DNA from 3 places in the Aureimonas sp. AU40 genome. Region 3 is predicted to be linked to each of the others. Evidence: predicted binding sites of a transcription regulator. Region 3 holds the regulator's gene; each other region holds the start of a gene.
The links. Region 3 encodes LexA, which represses DNA repair genes until DNA is damaged. Its sites were predicted from a motif close to TGTTCNNNNTGTGTTCNG; they were not measured.

Region 1: AUL32_RS02530 (putative DNA modification/repair radical SAM protein) is a predicted target of LexA. The motif match lies at 1,548-1,565, and genes of this name have one in related genera.
Region 2: AUL32_RS16560 (LexA family protein) is a predicted target of LexA. The motif match lies at 3,509-3,526, and genes of this name have one in related genera.

The regions. Positions count from the first base shown of each region.
Region 1 covers NZ_BBWL01000005.1:119,777-124,769, forward strand. The annotation lists gene AUL32_RS02515 (FAD binding domain-containing protein) at 1-113, shown strand, start outside; gene AUL32_RS02520 (BA14K family protein) at 177-701, opposite strand; gene AUL32_RS02525 (BA14K family protein) at 904-1,332, opposite strand; gene AUL32_RS02530 (putative DNA modification/repair radical SAM protein) at 1,579-2,820, shown strand; gene AUL32_RS02535 (helix-turn-helix domain-containing protein) at 3,055-3,447, shown strand; gene AUL32_RS02540 (M20 aminoacylase family protein) at 3,515-4,699, opposite strand; gene AUL32_RS02545 (D-alanyl-D-alanine carboxypeptidase family protein) at 4,841-4,993, shown strand, end outside.
Region 2 covers NZ_BBWL01000042.1:90,678-95,670, forward strand. The annotation lists gene AUL32_RS16535 (hypothetical protein) at 1-116, opposite strand, end outside; gene AUL32_RS16540 (hypothetical protein) at 211-810, opposite strand; gene AUL32_RS16545 (hypothetical protein) at 849-1,100, opposite strand; gene AUL32_RS16550 (hypothetical protein) at 1,273-1,764, opposite strand; gene AUL32_RS16555 (Y-family DNA polymerase) at 1,775-3,037, opposite strand; gene AUL32_RS16560 (LexA family protein) at 3,034-3,471, opposite strand; gene AUL32_RS16565 (GIY-YIG nuclease family protein) at 3,632-4,135, shown strand; gene AUL32_RS16570 (PIN domain-containing protein) at 4,317-4,993, opposite strand, start outside.
Region 3 covers NZ_BBWL01000041.1:424,345-429,337, reverse strand. The annotation lists gene AUL32_RS15535 (ComEC/Rec2 family competence protein) at 147-2,243, shown strand; gene lexA (transcriptional repressor LexA) at 2,197-2,934, opposite strand; gene AUL32_RS15525 (molybdopterin molybdotransferase MoeA) at 3,006-4,217, opposite strand; gene moaC (cyclic pyranopterin monophosphate synthase MoaC) at 4,214-4,696, opposite strand; gene trpC (indole-3-glycerol phosphate synthase TrpC) at 4,693-4,993, opposite strand, start outside.

The sequences.
Region 1 (4,993 bases), on a different contig from region 3:
ACGGGCTCACCGTGCCGGAAGGCGACATGATCGGCGATCTTCACGGCTCGTCGGAATATCGCGCGGCGCTGGTTCCCGTCGTCACCAAGCGGGCGGTGCGCAAGGCGCGCTGACCCATCCGGTCAACGAGAAAGCGCCCGGTCTTGGCCGGGCGCTTTCTTCGTATGTGCTGGCGTCTACCAGATATTGCAGCGATGCCGGTATCCGTCGTTGCCGATATAGGTGTCGGTGCGCGCGTCGTAGGAGCGATATCGGTCGAAACAGGCGTCCACATGGGCTTGGCGCGAACCGTCGCGATAGTCCCGCGTGTTGGTGCCATAGTCGTCGTAGTAGCGCGCCTGTCGCGGCCCGCGATACACCGGGCGGGCCGGGACCGTGTCCTCATAGCTCGGCGGGGCGACACCATAGGCGGGGTAGGACGGGCGCTGCGGCGGGTAGTAGGTCGGGGGGGCCTGCTGGGGCTGCGACAGGGCCGAGCCCAGAAGCGCGCCGGCGGCGAGACCCAGCGCGCCGCCCAGAAGCGCGTCGCCGGCATTGATCCGATTGTGGTGTCGGCGCTGCGGGGGATAGTAGCCTGGAGGCGGCGGAGGCGGGGCGGGCTGGCCGATATAGCCCGGCCCGTTGTCCCAGGCCTGGGCCTCAGCAGTGCCAAGGCTCGTCGCCAGCGTGCAGGCGGTGAGGACGGCAAGAAGAATACGCATGGTTGCGAACTCCAGAGCGACGGATGCGCCGCCCTTCGGGCTCCCGGACCATCCGAGGTCTCGAAGCGGCTTTGTTGCGTTCATCATTAGCGGCGCCATCCTGAACGACGGCTGAATGTCATTCCGGCAATTGATGCGGGCGTGGCAAAAGAAAAGGGGCCGGCTGCGCGCCGACCCCCATCATGCATGAGACTTAAGCCGATCAGAGGCGGCAGATGCGGCGCTCGCCCGCGCTGTTGGCGACATAGGTGTTGGTGCGCGGATCGTAGGTGCGGTAGCGCGCGGCACACCGAGCGACCTGATCGCGGCTCACCGCCGCGCCGCCTTGGGCATTGCCGGCCGCCGCCGCGCCGAGCGCCGCGCCGGCCGCAAGGCCGAAGATCGTCGCCGCCGTGGAATCGCGGCGGTCGCGGTAGTTGTCGCGATACCAGCGATTGTAGCGGCGATCGTCCCAGCGCCGGGCATCGCGCCGGAATTCACGGCAGTCTCGCGCGCCTGGGTTGCGGGCGCAGAAGCGCTCCACGAACCGCTGCCGTTCCCGGAAGCTCTGCGCCTCGGCCGGCGCGCTGAAGGTGACGCTGCCGGTTCCCAAAACCACGAGGGTCATAAAGACCTGACTGAAACGACGCATGACAAATTGCTCCCTTTGAAATGAACCGGCCCGTCGGGCAAAGCGCCCTTGAGGGAGGACGGACATCCGAATGCGAGGCCAACGCGCCTCGCTTCCGTCCCGTTCCGACCGGTGATGGAGAAAGCAAGTTAGGCTTATTGATATGAACGCGGCCTGAACGGGCTGCGACGTCCCGCCACGGCAAGGACCGGTGGAAAAGCTTCAGCTGCCATGGCCGGAACGAAGAGTGAACGCTATCTCTGGCCCATGGCCAAGATGACATTGATGGACAAGCTCGCGATCCTCAGCGACGCGGCGAAATACGATGCATCCTGCGCTTCGAGTGGCACGACGCGTCGCGACTCGATGAAGAGCGGCGGCATCGGCTCCACGGAAGGCTCGGGCATCTGCCACGCCTATGCCCCGGACGGGCGATGCATCTCGCTGCTCAAGATCCTGATGACGAACTTCTGCATCTACGACTGCGTCTACTGCGTGAATCGCTCCTCCTCGAACGTCGCCCGGGCGCGCTTCACGGTGGAGGAGGTGGTGAAGCTCACCATGGCCTTCTACAAGCGGAATTATATCGAGGGCTTGTTTCTCTCCTCCGGCATCATCAGAAGCTCAGACCACACGATGGAGGAGATGGTCCGCATCGCCCGGAAGCTACGGATGGAGGAGAACTTCTCCGGCTACATCCATCTCAAGACCATTCCCGACGCGGCGCCCCGGCTGATTGAGGAGGCCGGCCTTTTCGCCGACCGCCTGTCGATCAATATCGAGCTGCCGACCGACGTTGCCCTGGAAAGCCTGGCGCCGGAAAAGAAGCCGCGCGACATCCGCCGTTCCATGGGCCACCTGCGCATGAAGATCGACGAGGGCAAAGGCGAGGCGCGAGACCGGATCAAGCCGCCGCGCTTCGCGCCGGGCGGCCAGTCCACGCAGATGATCGTCGGCGCCGATGGCGCGGACGACGAGACGATCCTCACCCGGTCGGAAAATCTCTACGGCAACTACCGCCTGCGCCGGGTCTACTATTCCGCCTTCTCGCCCATTCCCGACGCCTCGAACCGGCTGCCGTCCGCCAAGCCCCCGCTGATGCGCGAGCACCGCCTGTATCAGGCGGACTGGCTCATGCGCTTCTATGGGTTCGACCGCGCCGAAATCGTCTCGGGCGGGGAGGGCGGGATGCTCGATCTCCAGATCGATCCCAAGCTCGCCTGGGCACTGCGCAACAGGGACAAGTTCCCGGTCGACGTGAACAAGGCGGACCGGGACATGCTCCTGCGTGTTCCCGGGCTCGGCACTCGTTCAGTGGACGCGATTCTCTCCTCGAGACGGCACCGCACGTTGCGACTCGACGATGTCGCCCGGCTGTGTCGCTCCATCGAGAAGCTGCGCCCGTTCGTCTGCACGTTGGATTGGACGCCGGGAACGCGACTGGACGGCGAGAATTTGCGTAGCCAACTAACGCGCACGGCAAAGCCCGAGCAGCTCTCGCTTTTTTGAGAGAGTGCTGTAACTTGGGTTTATCTTTATCTCGGAATTTCAGCCGTCGCAGCGCGCGGAGGTTGCAGCTTTGTGGCGATGAATCACAATTTCGTCATGATCAATGTATGAAACCCTGGGGTAGATGGGAACGTGGGTAGGCAACACGGGCGAATCCGGTCTAACGTCATCCAGGCTGGGTGGTCGATCGTCCTACTCGCAAATGTTGCATTTCCTGATAGGCCGAGACGGTAGATGGTCGAGATGCAATATGGAGTTTCCGAGTTGAAGGCCGAACGCGATCCTATTGATGTGCAGGTGGGCGCGCGCTTGCGTTTGATCCGCACCTCCCGTCGCGTGTCCCTGGAAGAACTGGGGCGCCGGATCGGCGTGACCTACCAGCAGATTCAGAAATACGAGACCGGCGCCAACCGAATCAGCGCCAGCACGCTGTATCGAATCGCCAAGGCCTTCGAGACGAGCCCGATGTTCTTCTTCGAAGGGCTGGACGAGACCGAGGCATCCCGGCCCGTGGCGAGCCGCGAAACGCTGCAGTCCTCCATCGCGCTGTCGCGCATTCCCGATGTCGAGGTGCGCCATCGCCTGCGCGCGCTGATCGAGGCGCTGGACCCCGAAAGCGGTCGCTAGGCGATACACTCGTTTTTCTGAACGCGACAACTCGAGCCGGCGCATGCGCCGGCTTTTTCGCGTGCGGTCAGGCCGCCAGTGGCAGCGCGCGCTCGGTGAGGGCGACCCAGTAGGACGCGCCGACGCTCAGCGCCTCGTCGCAGAAGTCGTAGCGGGGGTGGTGCAGCCCGGCGCTCGGCCCGTTGCCGATGAACAGGAACGCCCCCGGGCGCTGCTCCAGCATGAAGGCGAAATCCTCGCCGCCCATCAAGGGCGGGATGGAGCGCCGCACATTCGCCTCGCCCACGATCTCCGCCGCGACGTCACCGCAGAAAGCCGCCTTTGCGGCGTCGTTGAGCGTCACGGGATAGTTGCGGTTGTAGATCGTTTCGGCGGCAAGCCCATGTGCGCTGGCGATGCCGGCGGCGATCTCGCGAATGCGCGTTTCGGCGAAGCTTTGCGTTTCCAGCCGAAGCGAGCGCACCGTGCCCGACACGGTGGCGCCTTCGGGAATGACATTGCGCGCGAAGCCTGAGTGGAACTGCGTCACCGACACGACCAGCGAATCCAAGGGATCGACGTTGCGCGAGACGATCTGCTGCAGCGCCTGCACCAGGGCGGCCCCGGCCAGGATCGGGTCCCGCGTCTGGTGCGGGATCGCGGCGTGCCCGCCGCGCCCGTCCAGCTGGATCGAGAATTCGTCGGTCGCGGCCATGATCGGCCCGGGATTGATGGCGAACGTGCCGACCGGCAGGCCCGGCAGATTGTGCATTCCGTAGACTTCCTCGATGCCGAACCGCTCCAGAAGCCCGTCGTCGATCATCGCCTTGGCGCCGGCCCCGCCTTCCTCGGCCGGCTGGAACACGAAGACGACGGTGCCGGCGAAGCGGCGCGTGGCGCAAAGCTCGCGCGCGGCGCCCAGCAGCATGGCCATGTGCCCGTCATGGCCACAGGCATGCATGGCGCCGGGGCGCTGTGAGGCATAGGCGACGCCCGTTTCCTCCACGATCGGCAGCGCGTCCATGTCGGCGCGCAGCGCGATCGTCCGCCCGGCTGCCTGCCCTTTCGCAATCCCCGCGCCCTTCGCGATGCCGACGACGCCGGTGCGTCCGATGCCGGTCGCCACCTCGTCGCAGCCGAACGCCCGCAGCTGGGCCGCGATGAAACCCGCGGTGTCATGGACCTCGTAGAGAAGTTCGGGCATGGCATGGAGCGTCTGGCGCCAGGCGGCGAGGTCGGAAGCTGTGTCTTGAAGGCTCTGCGAAACGGGCATGGGAAGTTCCGAGGGATGCCATAGAATGGCGACAAATGAACCTTCTTAAAAAGTTCGGCCTATCCTGGCACGAGTCGGGTGCAGGTGCGAAGGGGCTGAAGCCTGCCGTTTCGCTGGTCGTGGGGAAAAGAGAGGACGAGGATGCGGGCGAAGGCTCAGCTGCGGAGTTTCGTTCTGGCCGCGTTGTTGGCGGGCGCGCCGCTGGCCGGCGGCGCCATGGCCGCCAATACGATCGCGATCGATGTCGCGACCGGCAAGGTTCTGTCGCAGTCCAACGCCACGCAGCGCTGGTAT
Region 2 (4,993 bases), on a different contig from region 3:
ATCGCCTTCGCGACGGCGCCGGCGGTCGCCGGGTCGATCCGGCCGTAGGCGGACAAAACGCGGAAGGCAGTCCGGATATCGCCCAGACGGACCTCGTGATGGGAGTGGTCTCGCATGCAGGCTCGTCCGCCTTCGTGTTCCGGCCTGTGCCGATCGAGAGGAGGCTATGACGATGGCGCCGAGAAGCGCAAGCTCGAGGTCCGGGTGCGGTTAACCGTCCGCTTTGACTCGCTCCGCATTCTCACCGCTCGGGGCGCGTCCGCGTCGTCGAAGGAGGAATGCGGACAATCCGCTGACGCACGCGGACGTATAGGGGATCGTCAAATTCCAGTGCATTCCATGCAGTGCGACTTGGCCCCATCGATGCACGACGTCGCGGTCAGGGGCGTCGATCCAGCGCAAGACCTCGGTCTCGTTCGTCGCATCGATCGGCTCCACGCCGATCAGATACGTCGTCTGCTTCATCCCGGAAACGGTGAGACCGACCCCGTATCCGGCGGCGACGGCAAGGCACACAACTACGACCGTGCCGATGCCGCGGGCACTTATGATGGGTTTCCCGGTCGCATATCTACGGCGGACCCACATGCCCAGCGCGGCTCCGATGGCAGAGAGCCAGAAGCCCTGCCCGATTGCCGGAATCAGGAGATCCTTGTCGGTTTGGAACGCAAGCGTCCAGGCTGCCACCCACCCGATCACGGTGGAGACGAGGAACACCAGAACGCGCCAAGCGCGATGATCGAACCACGATCCCGATACGGCGGTGGCCGCGCCCGAGATCAGCAACGCTGCGATCGAGATCAATCCCATTCCGTCCTACTCCCACCGCATGGTCTTATCTGCCCCGGTCACGGCTTCTTGGATTCCCTCAGTCGTTTTGCGGCCGCTTCGAACGCGTCCGCCAGTTCCACGCGTGCCGCCTTCCGGTCGTCTTTGGTCTCGCTCCGCATCTCTCGTAGAGCCCGATTCTGGGCGCTGTGATATCCTGCGGCAGAGTAGTTCAGCGCTGCCGCGACCATGGCGTCGACGAACTTCGGGGCGTCTTCGATCGTCATCCAGACGTCGGCCGTCAACGACCCGTTCGCCGTCCAGAGGGACATCTTACGGTCATGATAGTAGGAACGGCTGGGCTCGATTGGGCCCGATCCGAAAAATTGGCGATGTGAGGGGTACGTCAGCAGAACCGTAATTGAAGCGTCTTTTTTAGATGCCATCGAATCCTCCCGAAGCTTTCCCGTCGGCAGGATGGCAGGGTTCGGCCGCTGCGTGGAGTCAGACGACACCGCGCAACTGCTCCCAGTTGTCCTCATACGGGTCCAGCCATCCTGCCCCGCGCTCGATCGAGATGCCGGTTCGATCGAAGTTCGGAAGGAAGCGCCGGTGATCCGTCGAGTTGCGCATCCTACCACCCTTTCCCGGTGTCGAGAGCCAAACCCGATACGACTCGCGAATGGTCTCGGCGACTACTGCGCTTGGCAGCACCCAACATCTCGGATGCGCCTTCAGATCGACGCCAAAATCGACGAAGCAGTAGAACAACAGTTCGCCGACGATCGCCTCGTGCTTTTTGCCCATGTGCCAACCACCGTCCCCGCCAAGCTCACGACGGGACTTCACCTGTAGTGATGCAAGGCGGTCGCCGACGGCGTCCGTGACGACGATGTCCGTGTTGGGCACGCCGACGGGCGCGAGCGCGGCGATGAAGTCGCGTCGCAGGAGCTGGCTCATCACGTAGTGCTCGCCGGCGGCGCCCGTAAGATTCATTCCGTCCTCCTCACTTCGCGACCGGGATTTCCGCCAGCCGCGTCGTCCATGCGGGGCTCTTCATCGCACGCTTCGTGTCGAAGGATCGAGCGCCGATGCCGGCGGCGCCGAGCGCGACGGCCTCGCGACCGAACCTGGCGTTCAGAGTGTCCATCGCCGACATCAGGTCCGCTCCCCGGCCGTCGATCGCCGCGAACATGTCCGTCTGTTCCCGCCCCTGATCCGTCAGGTCCTCGAGCATCACGCCGCACTTCGTGTAGACGCCGCCGGGTTGCCACATGCTCTCCACCATGCGGCTCGCCCACTTCACGATCATGCGGGTATCGTTCGTTGGTGGCGACAGGCGGCAGGACCGCTGCGCGCTAGGCGCGTTCGCCTTCCGGCCGTTCCCGTGCGCGAAGCCGATCAGCCGGCCGGCGACGCTGCCTTGCTCCCGGATCTTCTCGGCCGCCCTCGCCGCCCGCCGCGCCATGGCCTCGCGCAGGCTGTCCAGGTCGGTGACGGGCTCGCCGAACATACGCGTCACGGCCGTCGCCTGGCGCTTCTCAGGCTCGACCACGAGCTGCTCGTCTCCGATCCCGTTCAGCTCCCGCACCAGCCGCTCCAGCACGACCGTGCCGACGCTGCGCGCCTGGTGCGGGTCCATCGCCGCCAGATCGGCCGTCGTCCGGATCCCGAGCGGGCGCAGACGCTCCGCCAGAGCGCGGCCGATGCCCCATACCTCTTCGACGGGCCAGTTCTGGAAGAGGCGCTTGCGCAGCTCGAAGTCGTGGAGGTCGATCACGCCGCCGAAGACCTTCTCGCCCGCCTTAGCCAGCCCGTTAGCGACCTTGGACAGGGTGCGGGTCGGGCCGAGGCCGATGCGCGTCGGCAGGCCGGTGTCCCGCTTGATCTTGGCGATCACCGCCAAGGCCGTCGCCGTATCGCCGAGGCCGTCCGGGCGGACCGGCAGCCGGAACCACGACTCGTCGATTGAGTAGATCTCGATCTGGTCCGAAAACTCGGCGATCACGGCGTTGAAGCGCCGGTTCATGTCGCTGTAGAGCTCGTAGTTCGAGGACCGCAGTTCGAAGCCGTGCTTGCGGATCAGGTCGCGCATCTTGAAGACGGGGGCGCCCATCTTGACGCCGAACGCCTTCGCCTCGGCCGACCTCGCGATCGCGCAGTGGTCGCCGTTCGATAGGACGAGGACGGGCACGCCGCGGAGCTTCGGATCGAAGACGCGCTCGGACGAGACGTAGAAGTTCTCGACGTCGACCAAGGCCCACGTCATCGCTGGTGATCCCGGACGCTGGCACGGACGACGCCGAAAATCTCGACGGTCTCGTCGCAGATGCAGATCGGGTACGTCAGGCGGCTGTTGCGGTGCTCCAGATACGCGACGCCCGACTTAATGCAGAGCTGCCGGCAGACGAACCCGCCCTCGACGGTCGCGATCACGATGGAGCCGTTGCGCTGCCTGGCGTCCCGGTCTACGACGACGATGTCGTGGTCCTCGATCCCGGCCTCGACCATGCTCGATCCGGATATCCGGAAGACGAAGGCCGCCGGCCGGTCGATGCGCAGGAGCTCGATCAGCGAGAGGGCGTCGTCTTCCCAGTCCTGAGCCGGCGAGGGAAAGCCGGCACCGGCGGACGCGACGACGCGGAGGCGGAAGCCGGGCGGTATGGCCGTGATCGGATGGGGACGGTTCGAGAGATGGAGCATGCTAGATTCCCAGGGCGCGACTCGGTCAACCTAGCGATCGAACATATCGTGAACATTGCGAATAGGAATAGATGCCGATCTGCCGCTGTGGATTTCGGTGAAAAGATCTTGTTTTCCTGCCACCTACGGATGCTGCGCAGTTGGAGAGCCTTCGCGTCCCATGACTACCCGTACGGAGAAGCCGGCCGCCCTCGATCCGGAATTTGCGAAGCTCGTGGAGCGCCTGGCGCCCCTCCACGCCATGTTGATGGCCTGCCCGCCGATCTCAGATGCTGACCCCAAGTCCAAGCCGCCGGAAGCCGCCGGCGTCTATCTCTTCACCAACGCGGACGGCCCGCTCTACGTCGGCCGGACGCGCAACCTGAGGAAACGGCTGTCCGGTCATCGGAAGGAGTATTCGAAGACGCAGTCGGCGGGCTTCGCCTTCCTCCTGGCACGCAAGGCTACCGGCTGGGACAAGCCGACCTACCAGCAGGGCGAAGGCTCGCGGAAGTGGCTCGAGGAGAATCCGGAGTTCATGGCGGCGTTCGAGCTGGCGAAGGGCCAGGTCCGGACGATGACGTTCCGCTACGTCGAGATCGAGGATGCGATCACGCAGTCGATGTTGGAGATGTATGCCGCCTTCGTGCTGAAGACGCCTCACAACAAGTTCGAGACGACCTGATCGCGGTGGCGACCTCTCCTATCGCTATGGTCAGCGCGTGAACTCGTCCGGCTGGACGCCGAAGTTACGTGCCAGGACAGACTCCTCTGCATGCGTGATTGGCCGGCCGTACTCCAGCGTCCGAATGGACGTGACGTGCAGCCCCGTGCCTCGCTGAAGAACTATCCGTCGTGGACCGACATCACCGATCGTTATCGAAATAGTCGTCGTCGTATTCATCGTACGGCTCTCCGAAGTCGAGCGACGTGAGGATCTCGACCCTTACGACGTTGTGGAACAGGCGGTCGTACTGGACGAAGAAGCGGCCTTTCACTTCGTCGTCCCATTCATCCCGACCGTGCGCACGCCCGCCGTCCTCATCCTCGATCTGACCGACCCAATCGACCTCCAGGCCGACAAGGGCCTGGAACCTGGCGGTCATGGCGACGATCGGTCCGTGGACTGATAAGACCTTCCAATTTTCCGTCAGCCCGATCTCCCGGAGTTCCGTCCCGTCGACCGTGGCCGCCTCCAGGCTCGTGCCACGGTAGACGAATTCCGCCGTCCGCAGCGCGACGTCCATTCGATGGAAGAGCTGGTCGATGAAGTCCTGCTCGTCCACGATCCGATCGATCAGCGCGACGACCTCGGGGTCCTTCGCCTCGGCGAGCATGGCGAGGAACGCCGGCAGGCCCTTGACGGGTACGAGCATAGGCGTCGAACCGGCATGTGCGAGCATCGCCTCGTCGAGGGTGACGATATGCACGTCGGCATTGTTCTCCCACGCCCACGTCCTGGCTGCATCGACGATGAAGGCGTCCGGAAACTCCTTGCTCTCCCGCGCCTCGAACGGCGCCTGGCGAGCCATGTATCGCTCGA
Region 3 (4,993 bases):
TCACGGACGTTCTGCCGGACGGAGCCGCCGGCAATTCATCGTCCATCCCGCGCGTCGATCCGATTGGGCCGCTGCGGCTCTGGCTTTCCCGGCAGGTACAGCGCGAACGAGACCTCCGGTCGGCCTTCGCGTGGCTTCCGATCGGAATGATGATCGCGATCGCTCTCGTCTTCGGCTCGGGCTGGCGGCCTCCGGGCTGGCTGGGACCTGTCTTCGCGTTCGTAAGCATCGCTGGCGCAAACCTTGGGGCCGGTCGCCCCTTTGTCAGATCCGCTTTCCTGTTGCCCCTCGGCTTCGCCCTGGGACTTGGCACGAGTTGGATCGAGCTGAAGACAACCGACACGGTGATGCTCTCGGGAAATGCAACGGTTCGCATTTCCGGGCGTGTTCTGCTTCGCGAGCAGGACGATCGCGGGCGCTATCGCTATACGATCCAAGTCCTGGCAACGGAGCGCCCGCATCTCAGCCGGCCGCCGGAACGCGTACGCGTGCTCGTATCGAGCCGCCATGAGGCCCTGGCGATCGGCGCTCGCTATGTGGGCCTCGTGCGCCTGCAGCCGCCGGCAGGCCCTGCCTTTCCCGGTGGATATGACTTCGCTTTCATGCCCTATTTCGACGGCACCGGAGCCTTCGGCTACTCCCTCGGGCCGCCGAACCCCTCCGTGGAACCCGAGACGCTTGGAGTTTTCGAACACGTCGCCAAGCTGCGCCTGCTGATCGGCGATAGGATTCGCGCCGTGCTGCCGGACGAGCGCGGCGCTGTCGCGGCAGCGCTCATCAATGGCGAGCGCGCCGGGATCCCCGACGACATCGAAGCCGCCTTGCGAGTAACCGGACTTGCCCATGTCCTATCAATCTCCGGCTTTCACATGGCGCTAGTGGCGGGAATGACCATGCTAGCGGTGCGCTCAAGCATCGCCGCCTTTCCGTCGCTGGCGCTGCGTTGGCAGGCGCGCAAGATCGCGGCGGTCGCGGCGCTGGGCATCACCGGGTTCTACTTCCTACTGGCGGGTGACAACGCCGCAACCGAGCGATCCTTCGTCATGATCGCGATCATGCTGGGCGCGGTTCTGGTGGATCGACCGGCCCTGACCCTGCGCAATGTTGCGATTGCGGCCATGGTGGTCATGCTGATCTCGCCGCATGCACTGATGACCGCGACCTTCCAGATGTCGTTTGCCGCCACCGCCGCGCTGGTCGGGGCCTATGGTGCGTATTCCCGGTGGTCGAAAGGGGCGGGCGACGATCTCTCGCCTTTGCGCACGCTGGCGCTGGTGGTGATCGGCGTGTTCTTGTCGTCGCTGATTGCCGGCGCGGCGACGGCGCCTTACGCGATCTACCATTTCCAGCGGGCCGCGCCCTTCGGCCTTCTTGCCAATGTCCTGGCGACGCCGATCTTCTCGTTCTGGATCATGCCGCTGGCGTTGGCGAGCGTCTGCCTGATGCCCCTCGGCCTCGAGAGCTTGGCGCTTGTGCCCATTGGTTGGGGGCTCGATCTCGTGTTCTGGATGGCGAAGGCGCTGGCCGCTGCCTTTCCCGATTATGGCGTTGGGCAGATCGGCAGCGTCAGCCTTATCTGCTTCACGGTCTGTCTGCTGCTGCTCTCGTTTTGCCAGAGCCATTTTCGATGGGCGGCGGTCGCCCCGCTGGTGCTCGGCCTTCTCCTCGTTCCTGCAGCCTCGCGCCCCGAACTCGCCATATCGGAGGACGCTCGGGACATCGCAGTGATAGGCGACAATGGGCAGGTGATCGATCTTCGCAAGCGCCCGAACCGCTTCGTGCACGATCAATGGAAGCGCGCCTACCAGTTGGCGCCTCCCGGCCGTTCGAAGGACGATCGAAAGACCTTCGAATGCGACGAGCAGATTTGCCGTGCGAAGACCCGCTCGGGGCTCCGCATCGCCTGGACCGATCAGTTGGAGAAGCTGGGAGAACTCTGCGACACGGCCGATATTGCCGTGGTCGCCCGCGCGCCTCGCATCGAATCTTGCCGCTCAGGTGCGAAACTTCTGACGCTCCGCACACTGCGGCGCACAGGCGCGGTGGCTCTGGAGAGGCAGCGAGGCGGGTGGGAGCTACGGCCGTCCATTCCCCAGCCTTTCGAAGAATGGAACCAGCATCGCTCGGCGCCTTGGCCCGAGCGAATGGGAGGCGACAAGCCGAGCCGGAAAACGCCGAAAGGCGCGCGGCCGCGCCCTAATGATAGCGGCGGATCAGACCGACGAGACGACCCTGCACCTTGACCCGTCCCGCTTCCAGGACCCGCGTCTCATAGGCGGGATTGGCAGCTTCCAGTTCGACCATGGCGCCGCGACGACGGAAGCGCTTCAAGGTGGCCTCTTCCTCATCGATGAGAGCCACGACGATCTCGCCCGCGGTTGCCGTCTCCGCCCGCTGGATCAGCACCGTGTCGCCGTCGAGAATGCCGGCCTCGACCATCGAATCGCCTTTGACCTCCAGCGCGTAATGCTCGCCTTGGCCGAACATCTCAATCGGGAGGGCGATGGAGCGGCTGTTCTGCTGGATCGCGGAAATGGGGACACCCGCTGCGATGCGGCCCATAACGGGAACAGGCATGGAGTCATTGGCCGCGTCCGCCGTCTCGCCGCTTCGCGCGGTGGCAGCCCGCCCCGGAAAGGGCAAAACCTGCCGCTCGATCGTCTCGCCTTGGGAAACCTTCGCGGTAGTTGACGCGGCGACCTGAGCTTTACCGGCCATGGAATCGGGAAGCCGAACGACCTCAAGAGCGCGGGCCCGGTTGGGAAGGCGGCGGATGAAGCCACGTTCCTCCAGCGCCGTAATCAACCGGTGGATGCCGGACTTGGATTTCAGGTCCAGCGCTTCCTTCATCTCGTCGAAGGACGGGGGAACGCCGATCGACTGCAGGCGATCATGAATGAAGAGGAGCAATTCATGCTGCTTGCGGGTCAACATCGTTCGTATCCAACCAAAACAAAACCTGAACAAAGCCTATCTGTTCTGTTTGTGTTCTGCAAGGATGCCTGTCAAGCCAATCGCACGAACTCACAGGGATCGCCGGTCTCGCTAGGCGGAGCATGAGGTTGCCTGACGAGAAGTACGTCCGCTAGGGCGAAGACACTGAGGAGCGAGGAGTCCTGCCGATCGAACGGGACGATGCGGGGCTTGCCATCTGTCTCCCCACTGATTCGGCCACGCATGAACTCGGCACGATGATCGTTGGCGGGGACGGGCGTCCCCAATACGCCCCTTTCGTAGCCACCGTGCGCCGGGCGCCCGGCCAGCCGTTCGACCAGCGGCCGAAGAAAAAGCTCGGCGGTGACGAGGCTGGAGGCGGGGTTTCCCGGCAGACCTAGAAACCGCATCTCGCCGAAGCGTCCGGCCATCAGCGGCTTGCCGGGCCGCATGGCGACCTTCCAGAAATCGAGTTCCACTCCACACTCGCGAAAGACCGGCGCGACGAGGTCGTGATCTCCGACCGAGGCGCCGCCGATCGTCACGAAGACATCCACTTCATCGCGCCTGGCCCTGTCGAGCACGGCGGCAAGCGCCGAGCGGTCGTCCGCGACAACGCCATAGGATAAAGCCTCTCCGCCTGACGCTTCCACCATGGCAGCGATGCCGAACCCGTTGGATGCCACGATCTGCGCCGGGCCGGGGCGCGTGCCGGGCAGAACCAATTCGCTGCCGGTCATCAGAATGGCGACGCGCGGGCGCCGACAAACCTCCACCTCCGCGTGACCGCCGCTTGCCGCCAGCGCGATACTGGCAGGGCGAAAGATCGTGCCGGCCCGGAGAAGCGGCGCGCCCTCTCGAAAGTCATTCCCTGCCGGGCGGATATGGCGGCCGGGCGTGACCGGCTCGCGGACGAGCACCGTCTCCGGGTTCGGACGCTCTGTGTTCTCCTGGATGACGACGGCATCCGCGCCTTGCGGCGCGGGTGCGCCGGTGAAGATGCGAACCGCCTCGCCAGCACGCAAAATGCCTTCGAACGCCGCGCCGGCGGCCGATTCTCCGATGAGACGCAGTCGCGTTTCACCAGTGCCCAAGTCGCTGGCAAGGACGGCATATCCGTCCATCGCGGAGGCATCAAAAGAAGGCTGGGTCAGGATGGCCGAGAGATCGCTCGCCAGCCGCCTTCCGGCTAGGCTCCGCAGGTCTACGCGCTCGGTTTGCGCCACCGGCGAGACGTCCGACAGGAGCCGATCGCGCGCCTCCTCGACCGGCAGCAAACTCACGCGGCGCTCCAAGTGCCGGAACGTCCGCCCGTTTTCTCCACGAGGCGGATCTGGCTGATCGTCATGTCGCGGTCCACCGCCTTCGCCATGTCGTAGATCGTGAGGCAGGCGATGGAGACGGCTGTCAGCGCTTCCATTTCGATCCCCGTCTTGCCGGATACCCGGCACGTCGCGGAAACGCGGATGCCGGGCAATGCCGGTTCGTACTCCAGATCGAGCGAGACCTTCTCCAGCATCAGCGGGTGGCAAAGCGGAATCAGTTCGTGGGTCTTTTTCGCGCCCATGATGCCGGCGATGCGCGCGATCGCGATCACGTCGCCCTTTTTGGCACTGCCCTGCCGAATCATCTCCAGCGTTTCCGCCCGCATCAGGACGAGGCCTTCGGCCCGCGCCGTGCGGACCGTCTCGGGCTTGTCACCGACATCGACCATGCGGGCCGAGCCGTCCGCATCGAGATGAGTCAGTGAAGCCTCGCTCATGCCGCTTCCGCCGCCGCGCCGAAGAGCAGCTTGCGAGTGGCCATTTCCACGTCGCTTTGCCGCATCAGGCTCTCGCCGACGAGGAAGGTGCGAATGTTCGCACCGGCGAGGCGCACGCAATCCTCATGCGTCGAGATCGCGCTCTCGCCAACGAGGATGCGATCCGCCGGGACAAGCCGGGCGATCCGCTCACTTGTGGACAGATCGGTTTCGAAGGTGCGCAGATTGCGGTTGTTGATGCCGAAAAGCGGTGAACGCAGCTTGAGCGCGCGTTCGGCCTCGGCCTCGTCATGAACT